3 regions of the Rhizobium sp. 11_C7_N12_5 genome follow, and region 2 is predicted to be linked to each of the others. Evidence: riboswitches for the same ligand, from Rfam matches in the RefSeq annotation. Region 2 holds a riboswitch; each other region holds the start of a gene.

Region 1 (3,274 bases), 360 kb from region 2:
GTCAGCCGGCGGGCGCGATCTTGTCCTGCGTCTTCGTGTCGAAATCGCTGGCGTCATGGCGCTCGCGCAGCTGTTCGGAAGGATCGCCGGACATGCGGTTGACCATGCGTCCGCGCTTGACGGTCGGTCGTGCGAATATCTGCTCCGCCCAACGCTGGACGTTCTTGTAATCCTGCACCTGCAGGAATTCGGCTGCTCCGTACTGCCAGCCCTTGGCCAGGCCGCCATACCATGGCCAGATTGCCATATCCGCGATCGTGTATTCGCTGCCGGCAATATATTCGCTTTCGGCCAGACGACGGTCGAGCACATCGAGTTCGCGCTTCACTTCCATGGCGAAACGATCGATCGCATATTCGATCTTCGTCGGAGCATAGGCGTAGAAATGGCCGAAACCGCCGCCGAGATAGGGCGCGCTGCCCATCTGCCAAAACAGCCAGGAGAAACATTCGGCTCGAGCCGGCTGTTCGGTCGGCAGGAAGGCGCCGAACTTTTCGGCGAGATAGGTCAGGATCGACGCCGATTCGAAGACGCGGATCGGCTTGGGGCCACTGCGGTCGAGCAAGGCGGGGATCTTCGAATTGGGATTGACCTCCACGAAACCGCTGCCGAACTGGTCGCCCTCGCCGATCTTGATCAGCCAGGCATCATATTCAGCGCCGCTATGACCAAGCGCCAGCAGCTCTTCGAGCATGATGGTGACCTTCACGCCATTCGGCGTTCCGAGCGAATAAAGCTGGAGGGGATGACGACCCACCGGCAATTCCTTTTCGTGGGTCGGCCCCGCGATCGGACGGTTGATATTGGCGAACTGGCCGCCATTCGCCTTGTTCCAGGTCCAGACTTTCGGCGGCGTGTATTCGGCAGAACCGGTCATGGGCATCCTCTCGTTTTCAGTGAATCGAATTGAGCGTGGTCATCGATGTAGCGCGCTACTTCTGTCGCACATAGTAGCGGCTGTTCATTTTTACGAGAGGAGCACGAGCTGCTTTTTGGATGGCCCTGGATAAAACGAAAAAAGCCTGCCGCGGGAGGAGGTGCGGCAGGCTTTCGACAATAAATGAACAGCGCACGGGAGGAGTAGTGGCGCTGTTCGCGCAGACGACCTTGGGAGGAGGAGTAGGGCGCCTGCAAAGCGAAGGGATGCGGGAGGAGGTGCATCGCTTCGATGAAAATCATAATACCTGGCTTTTGCTCACTTCATAGGCATTTATTTGCAAGGCAGTTATGCGCTATGCGAAAAGCGGAAAGCTCGACCGCATAACATTTCGGCATACAAAACAGTGACAGCCGTCATGCGGACAAAACAAAAGCGCCTGCTCGGGAGGAAGCAGGCGCTGGCAACATGCAGATTGCAGATCAGCGTTTCGAGCCGTTAGCCCGCGATGGCTGCACGGGCAACATTGCGGATTTCGCCGCGATCGATACCCAGGTCATGCAGTTCGCGCGTGGACATGCGGCCCAATTCGGCGACCGTCTGACGGTACTTGCGCCAGTTGTTGAAAGAGCGTGCTACGTTCATGATGATCCCCTTTCCTCGGGCATTCGAAGCTGAGCTGCCGTCCTTGGCGCTCCATTCGCTTCGATGAGAAACATATAGTGGAAGCCCCTCGCCTTTTGCAGCGCCAAGGCTTCACTGCACCCATGCATGAAGTGCATGGGTTGATGCAGAACCCGCAAGGCTGTTCCGGCACGGCCCCCAATGTCTTTGCGATTTATTGATGACAGGGCAGCCTTTGTCTGCGAAAACAACGGCATTGAGAGACAGGGGCGTCTGCTATCCGGCAGGCTGAGAAGCACCCTTTGAACCTGAACCAGATCATGCTGGCGGAGGGAGTCGCTCGGGGTTCTGCAACATCCTATGCCGCCCCTCGCGTCTCGCCCGCCCGAAAGGGGCGATATGCAAGACCAAACCACTGCCGGCACTCTGTTCGGCGCCATGCGAGCGAATCCGCCGCTGGTGCAGTGCATCACCAATTTCGTGGCGATGAACATCGCCGCCAACGTGATGCTTGCCGCCGGCGCATCGCCGGCCATGGTCCATGCCGAGGAAGAAGCGGCCGAGTTCGCCGCCATCTCCGCCGCGCTGACGATCAATATCGGCACGCTGTCGGCCGAATGGCTTGTCGGCATGCTGTCGGCCGCACAATCGGCAAGACAGGCCGGCAGGCCCTGGGTGCTCGATCCGGTCGCTCACTATGCGACCGCATTCCGGCGCAGGGCAGTCGCGCAATTGCTGGACCTGCAGCCGACGGTCATTCGCGGCAACGCGTCCGAGATCATCGCGCTCGCCGGAGGCGTCAGTCGCGGCCAGGGCGTCGATAGCCGCGATCCCGTCGAGTTGGCCGAGCAATCGGCCAGGCAACTCGCCGAACGGCATGGATGCGTGGTTGCCGTGACCGGTGTCACCGATTTCGTGACAGATGGCCACAAGGCGCGACGCATAGAAGGCGGATCGCCGCTGATGCCGCAGGTCACGGCCCTCGGCTGCTCGTTGACCTGCCTGGTCGGGGCCTTTGTGGCGACTGCGCCCGATAATCCCTTCGATGCGACGGCGGCGGCCCTTGCCGTTTTTGCCGTTGCCGGGGAACAGGCGGGAACCGTCGCCGATGGGCCTGGCTCCTTTTCCTGGCGCTTCCTCGACGCGCTGGCCGCCCTCGATGCGGAAGCGCTCACCGCCAAAGCGAGGATCATGCTCGCATGAAAAACTTCGACCTTTCGCTTTATCTCGTTCTCGATCCGATACTCTGTGCGGATTTCGGCATGGTCGAGACAGCCCGTGCGGCGGTCGCCGGCGGTGCGACCATCGTGCAACTGCGTGACAAGCATGCTTCAACCGCAGCCATGATCGATACCGGCCTTGCCCTCAAGCGGGCGCTGGCCGGAAGCAAGGCCCGCCTCATCGTCAACGACGATGTCGAGGCCGCCATCGCCATCGGCGCCGATGGCCTGCATATCGGGCAGGAAGATCTGGATGCCGACACCGCCCGCCGTATGATTGGGCCGGAGATGATCCTCGGTCTCTCGGTGGAGACGGAAGCTCTGGCCTCGGCCGTCGATGCCGAGATCGTCGACTATGTTGGCGTCGGCCCCGTCTTTGCCACGCCGACCAAGCCCGACCACAAGCAGCCGATCGGCTTTGACGGCCTTGCCCGCATCATCAGGCTCTGCCCGGTTCCTGTCGTCGCCATCGGCGGTCTCAAGGCCGAACACACAGCCGATGTCCTGTCGGCCGGAGCGGACGGACTGGCCGTCGTCTCGGCAATCTGCGGGA
Region 2 (3,274 bases):
TGCGAACGTATTCGAGCGGCTCCGGTTCAGCGGCAACGATAGCGTCGGCCGCATGAGCGCCGGATACTGCCGCCAGCGCAGCAGCCGAGCCGAGAAGAAGACTTTTCAGGTTCATATTAAACTCCTGGTTGTAATATGCATTTCTAGTTTTCCGCGAGTGCAGAGCTGGAATATCACCTCGAAAGCCGGTCGGTCTAAACGCGACCAAGTAGCCCGGCAAATACGCACCTGATGTTGGCTTGAGTCCCCTCTCACCTCCATAATTGATCTCGCGGCAACGGTCATGAAATGCCCCTACCGATCCGGCCGAATACTCGACCGTAAGACAGCTTATGTCCTGCATCCGATTTACAAACGGACAGTATGTTTGTCAATTATGTGAAACCGACCGTAACGTTAGTCTTGGCATCTGTTGCTTAAATGCAACTGCGGGCAGCGGGACAGGCGTGGACCCATTCATTGATGGCGGAAAGGCGCGTTTTTGGGGCCGGCGGAAGTGCCCACGGCCGAGCGCGGCATCGACATCGGTGGCCAATCCGGAAGCCCCGCGACCTAACCCGCCATTTTCGCACGCCCCCGGCAATCATCCCGGCTTCCGTCAACAACGTTCGGAAACTCTCCAGAAACAAAATTCAATAATTCGGTACACACAGAAATGTTGAATCTCCCTAGATTCTTGCGACTCGCGCGCTACCGGAAAGGGCCCAACAGCGAATGACCGAGAATCGGCTGATCTTCATAGCGACACCCTGTTTCGGCGGACTTGTTGCCAAGGATTATATGCAATCCATCTTTTCCCTGATGCAGGTCGGCGCGCAGGCCGGCATACAATTGACGCTTGCACTCCTCGGCAATGATGCGCTGATCACCCGCAGCCGCAACACGCTGGTATCCTCCTTCCTGAACGACACGGCGGCGACGCATATGCTGTTCATCGACGCGGACATCAGTTTCGAGCCCGAGCAGGTAATGCGGCTGCTGAATGCGGACAAGGATGTCGTCGCGGCCATGTACCCCATCAAGGATTACGACTGGGATAGTGCGGCGCGCGCAACCACGCGCACCGGCGAGTCACTCAATGCCGCAGCTCTGCATTATGTCGGCACGCCGCTGGTCGGCCAGAGCAGCGAACGCGATGGTGATTTTGTCAGTGCTATCTATGCGGGCACCGGCATGCTGCTCATCAAACGTGAAGTCATCAAGACGATGACCGCAGCCTATCCCGATCTGCGCTACAGCGCCATCCATGCCTATCCCGGCACCAAACGTTCGCCTGCGACTCAATACGCTCTCTTCGAATGCATGATCGAGGAAGGGACGGGCATTTATTTGAGCGAGGATTTCGCCTTCTGCCATCGCTGGCGGGCGCTTGGCGGCAAGATCTGGCTCGATACCGCCAGCAAGCTTACCCATACCGGCGCTCATCGCTTCGTTGGCAACACGGCGCCCCGCTACTAAGGCGGGTCTATGCCGGAGCGGCCGGAGGAAGATCACAGACAGCGACCGCGATCTTGGCTGCGGGGTTGACAGAGACGGAGGGGAGAGCATAGCCTCCCGATATTCACCAGGGGGGTCCCGACAAGGGGCTGAGATACTGCTGGACAATACGGCTTTGCCTGTTGTGGCGCAGTGACCCGTTGAACCTGATCCAGTTCATACTGGCGTAGGGACGGTGCAAGCGCTCGAAGGCTTCGGATTCACGCGTGGAATCCACAGCCGGCGTCTTTTCATCATTCCGGCTGATTGACTGGGTCTCCAAATGCAACTTGGAGCCTCAAACCATGACCATTGCCGCAAAAAACCTCACCCCAACCGTCACCACCGGCCCGCTGCCGGCATCCCGGAAGATCTACATTCCGGGAGACATCCATTCCGACATCCGCGTGCCGATGCGCGAGATCAGCGTTCATCCGACGGCAGGCGAGCCGCCCGTCGTCGTCTACGATTCCTCCGGCCCCTATACTGTCGAGGGGGCCGAAATCCGCATCGAGCAGGGACTTGCCGGGCTCCGTCGTGACTGGGTGCTCGCTCGTGGCGATGTCGAAGCCTATGAGGGCCGCCATGTGCGCCCTGAGGACAACGGCTTCGTCAGTGCCGATCGGCTGACCCCCGAATTTCCCGGGCGCCGCCAGCCGCTGCGCGCCAGGGACGGCAAGGCTGTCACGCAGCTTGCCTATGCGCGGGCCGGCATCATCACCCCGGAGATGGAATTCATCGCCATTCGCGAAAATCTCGGCCGCAAGGCAAAGGCCGAAGCCTTGGTCCGCGACGGCGAGAGCTTCGGCGCGCATATTCCCGATCATGTAACACCGGAATTCGTCCGGCAGGAAGTCGCCGCCGGACGGGCGATCATTCCCGCCAACATCAATCACCCGGAGGCAGAGCCGATGATCATCGGCCGGAACTTCCTGGTGAAGATCAATGCCAATATCGGCAACTCCGCCGTTACCTCCTCGATGGCGGAAGAGGTCGAGAAGATGGTCTGGGCCGCCCGCTGGGGTGCCGATACCGTCATGGATCTCTCCACCGGCCGCAACATCCACAATATCCGCGAGTGGATCATCCGCAATTCGCCGCTGCCGATCGGCACCGTGCCGCTCTATCAGGCGCTGGAGAAGGTCGAAGGCGTTGCCGAGAACCTGACCTGGGAGGTCTATCGCGACACGTTGATCGAACAGGCCGAACAGGGCGTCGACTATTTCACCATCCATGCCGGCGTGCGGCTTCACTACATCCCGCTGACAGTCAATCGCGTCACCGGCATCGTCTCGCGCGGCGGCTCGATCATGGCCAAATGGTGTCTCCATCATCACCGCGAGAGCTTCCTCTACGAGCATTTCGAGGAGATCTGCGATATCTGCCGCGCCTATGACGTCTCCTTCTCGCTGGGTGACGGCCTTCGCCCCGGCTCGATCGCCGATGCCAACGATGCGGCGCAATTTGCCGAGCTCGAGACGCTCGGTGAGCTGACGAAGATCGCCTGGGCCAAGGATTGCCAGGTGATGATCGAAGGGCCCGGCCATGTGCCGATGCACAAGATCAAGGAAAACATGGACAAGCAGCTCGCGGTCTGCGGCGAGGCGCCCTTCTACACGCTCGGGCCGCTGACGACCGATATCGCGCCGGGTTACGACCACATCACCTCTGGGATAGGCGCTGCCATGATCGGCTGGTTCGGCACGGCGATGCTCTGCTACGTCACGCCGAAAGAGCATCTCGGCCTGCCGGATCGCAACGACGTCAAGACCGGCGTCATCACCTACAAGATCGCCGC
Region 3 (3,274 bases), on a different contig from region 2:
TATCTTGCTCCATGGACATGCAGACAACGTTCGCGCCGCTCGTGACGGATCCCAGGCGGCGGCTTATTCTCTTCCTGTTTCTGATGACCGCCATGTTCATGGCAACGCTCGACAATCAGATCGTATCGACGGCACTCCCTACCATCGTCGGCGAGTTCGGGCATCTGGAACGCTTCGGCTGGATTGGATCGGCCTATCTTCTCTCCCTTTCCGCCGTGATGCCTGTTTATGGCAAGCTCGGCGACCTCTTCGGCCGCAAATATGTGATGATGACGGCGATCGCGATCTTCACTGTCGGCTCCGCCGTCTGCGGCCTTGCGGTGTCGATGGACACGCTGATCGCCGCCCGCGTGCTGCAGGGCTTCGGCGGCGGCGGCATCATGGTGTCGATCTTCGCCGTCAACGCCGATCTCTTCGAGCCGCGCGAACGCGCCCGCTACCAGAGCTATTCGAGCCTCGTGCTGATGGCGTCCGGCGCCATCGGCCCCGTCCTCGGCGGCACGATGAGCGATCTGTTCGGCTGGCGCTCGATTTTCCTCGTCAATGTGCCGATCGGCTTCATCGTGCTCGCCGGCCTCGCCACCATGCTGCCCTACCGCAAGCCGGCCCGCCGGCCGAAGATCGACTATGCCGGCGCGCTTGTTCTTGCACTGACGACGACAAGCATCGTGCTCGCCGCAGACGGCACCGAACTCTTCGGATCGCTGCTGTCGCCGCAATGCCTCGGCATCATCGCCTTCGGTGTCATCTGCGCTATCGCCTGGGTCTTCATCGAGCGGCGTGCGCCCGAGCCAATCGTGCCGATGACACTGTTCCGCAATCCGACATTCGGCCTGCTCCTGATCATCTCGATCACCAGCGGTGCGGTCGCCATCGGCATGGTCAACTACTTCGCTCTCTTCCTGCAGACGACGACGGGCCTTTCGCCCTCGCTGGCCGGCCTGCTGTTCATCCTTTTGACCGGCGGCATCGTCTGCGGCTCGCTTTCCGCCGGCAGGTTGATCGCGGCAAGAGGCCGCTACAAACCCTTTGCCGTCGCCAGCGCCGCCTGCAGCACCATTGCTTTCGGCTCGCTCGCCTTCGTCCATGCCGGCACGCCCATCGCCGTCATCGGCGGCCTGATGCTGCTGCACGGCATCGGTATCGGCCTTGCGCAGCAGGTGCCTGTCATCGGCGTGCAGAACGCCGCCAATAGCCGCGACGTCGGTGCTGCTACCGGCGCGGTGACGCTGTCGCGGATGGGCGGTGCCTCGATCGCCATCTCCATCTATGGCGCCATCATCGCCGCCAAGCTCGGCAATGTCGGTGTCTCGATTTCAGGCGTTTCCGACATCAAGGAACTGACGCCGAAGATGATGGCGGCCCTGCCGGAAGCCACCCGCGAAGCCGTCGCCAATGCCTATGCAAGTGCCTTCAGTCCCCTGTTCATGACGGCAGCCGGCATCTGCCTGCTCGGCCTTCTGACAGCGCTCACGCTGAAGAACGTGCAGCTGCCCGGCGCCACCAAGAAATTCGAAAACACGGTTGCCGCCGAAGCCGCCGAATAGATCGTGCGGCCTGCAATCGACGGGGGAATCATTCCCCTTGTCATCCCTTCGTCACAAGGCTAAATCTGCCGATGCTCTAACGGGGTGCCTTATGTCCTTTGGGATATTTGGCTGAGAGGCTTTGACAGGCCAACCCGCGGAACCTGATCCGGCTAACACCGGCGGAGGGATTAGACGCGTGACGAAATCATGGCGCCCTTTTCCCCTTCAAGACGAAACCAAAGAGGAGGCGCTGTCATGCACGACCGATCGCTATTGTCATTCTTCGCCGGCCTGGCTCTCGCCGCCGGCACGACGTTTTTTACTGCCCAGGCCGCCCAGGCTGCCGACAAGACGCTGACCATCTACACCTATGAGAGCTTTACCGCCGATTGGGGTCCCGGCCCCAAGGTCAAGGCCGCCTTTGAAAAGACATGCGGCTGCACGGTCAACTACGTCAGCGTCACCGACGGCGTGGCGCTTCTGTCCCGCCTCAAGCTCGAGGGCGCCGGCACCAAGGCCGATATCGTTCTCGGCCTCGACACCAATCTAGTCAATGAAGCCAAGGATACCGGCTTGTTCGATGCGAGCGGCGTCGACACATCGGCGCTCAAGGTTCCCGGCGATTTCAAGGATGATGTCTTCGTGCCCTATGACTACGGCCATTTCGCCGTCATCTATGACACGCAGACGGTCAAGAACCCGCCGAAGAGCATGAAGGATCTCGTCGAGGGCGATCCCCAGCAGAAGATCGTCATCGAGGATCCGCGCACCTCGACACCGGGCCTCGGCCTCCTGCTCTGGGTCAAGTCGATCTACGGCGACAAATCAGCCGATGCCTGGACCAAGCTCAAGGGCCGCATCCTGACGGTGACGCCCGGCTGGTCGGAGGCCTATGATCTCTTCACCAAGGGCGAAGCGCCGATGGTGCTCTCCTACACCACGTCGCCGGCCTATCACATGATCGAGGAAAAGACCGACCGCTATCAGGCGGCTGCCTTCTCCGAAGGACATTACATCCAGATCGAGGTCGCCGGCCTCGTCAAATCGTCTTCGAATAAGGACCTTGCCCGCGATTTCCTGAAATTCATGGTGTCGCCGGCCTTCCAGGACATCATCCCCACCAGCAACTGGATGATGCCGGCCTCCGCCACATCGACGCCGCTGCCGGACGCCTTCAGCAAGCTCGTAGTGCCGACGAAGACCTTCCTCATGAGTCCTGAAGTCGTCGAGAAGAACCGCAAGGCCTGGATCGACGAATGGCTTGCCGCCACCAGCGGCAACTGACATCGCGACCATGCTGACGGCACTCGAAAGAAGACGCGCCATTTCCGGCGGGGCGCTCAGCCTCGCCGGCATCGCGCTTTTCGTCGGGATCGCCGTCGTCGTCCTGCTTGCCGCCGGCATCGAATCCGGCGGCGACTCCACGCTCGCAGATCCCTATCTGCTGCGCGTGCTGCGGTTCACCCTGCTGCAGGCGACCCTGTCGGCGCTGCTCTCCATCGTGCTTGCCATCCCCGTCGCCCGCGCCCTGGCGCGCCAGCCGCGCTTTCCCGGCCGGCTGTGGCTGATCCGCCTGATGGCCGTGCCCATGGGCCTGCCTGTCCTGATCGGTGCGCTCGGTCTGCTCGGCATCTGGGGGCGCCAGGGATTGCTCAATCAGGCCCTCACGGCACTTGGCCTGTCGCAGCCCGTCAGCATATACGGCCTTGCCGGCATCCTGCTGGCGCATGTCTTCTTCAATATGC

What was found. Region 2 has a riboswitch for thiamine pyrophosphate ahead of thiC (phosphomethylpyrimidine synthase ThiC). Riboswitches for the same ligand answer to the same signal wherever they lie in the genome.
Region 1: it holds a riboswitch for thiamine pyrophosphate, as region 2 does, so the genes downstream of both, thiM (hydroxyethylthiazole kinase) here and thiC (phosphomethylpyrimidine synthase ThiC) in region 2, are expected to answer to the same signal.
Region 3: it holds a riboswitch for thiamine pyrophosphate, as region 2 does, so the genes downstream of both, thiB (thiamine ABC transporter substrate binding subunit) here and thiC (phosphomethylpyrimidine synthase ThiC) in region 2, are expected to answer to the same signal.

Annotation. Positions count from the first base shown of each region.
Region 1 is NZ_JBPWPY010000002.1:854,882-858,155, reverse strand. Features, by position in the region: gene yghU (glutathione-dependent disulfide-bond oxidoreductase) at 2-877, opposite strand; gene AB8B29_RS23010 (DUF1127 domain-containing protein) at 1,376-1,522, opposite strand; TPP riboswitch at 1,757-1,853, shown strand; gene thiM (hydroxyethylthiazole kinase) at 1,901-2,704, shown strand; gene thiE (thiamine phosphate synthase) at 2,701-3,274, shown strand, end outside.
Region 2 is NZ_JBPWPY010000002.1:496,037-499,310, reverse strand. Features, by position in the region: gene AB8B29_RS21450 (porin) at 1-115, opposite strand, end outside; gene AB8B29_RS21445 (hypothetical protein) at 715-1,458, shown strand; TPP riboswitch at 1,557-1,688, shown strand; gene thiC (phosphomethylpyrimidine synthase ThiC) at 1,782-3,274, shown strand, end outside.
Region 3 is NZ_JBPWPY010000001.1:3,299,017-3,302,290, forward strand. Features, by position in the region: gene AB8B29_RS16200 (MDR family MFS transporter) at 12-1,547, shown strand; TPP riboswitch at 1,618-1,734, shown strand; gene thiB (thiamine ABC transporter substrate binding subunit) at 1,785-2,813, shown strand; gene thiP (thiamine/thiamine pyrophosphate ABC transporter permease ThiP) at 2,824-3,274, shown strand, end outside.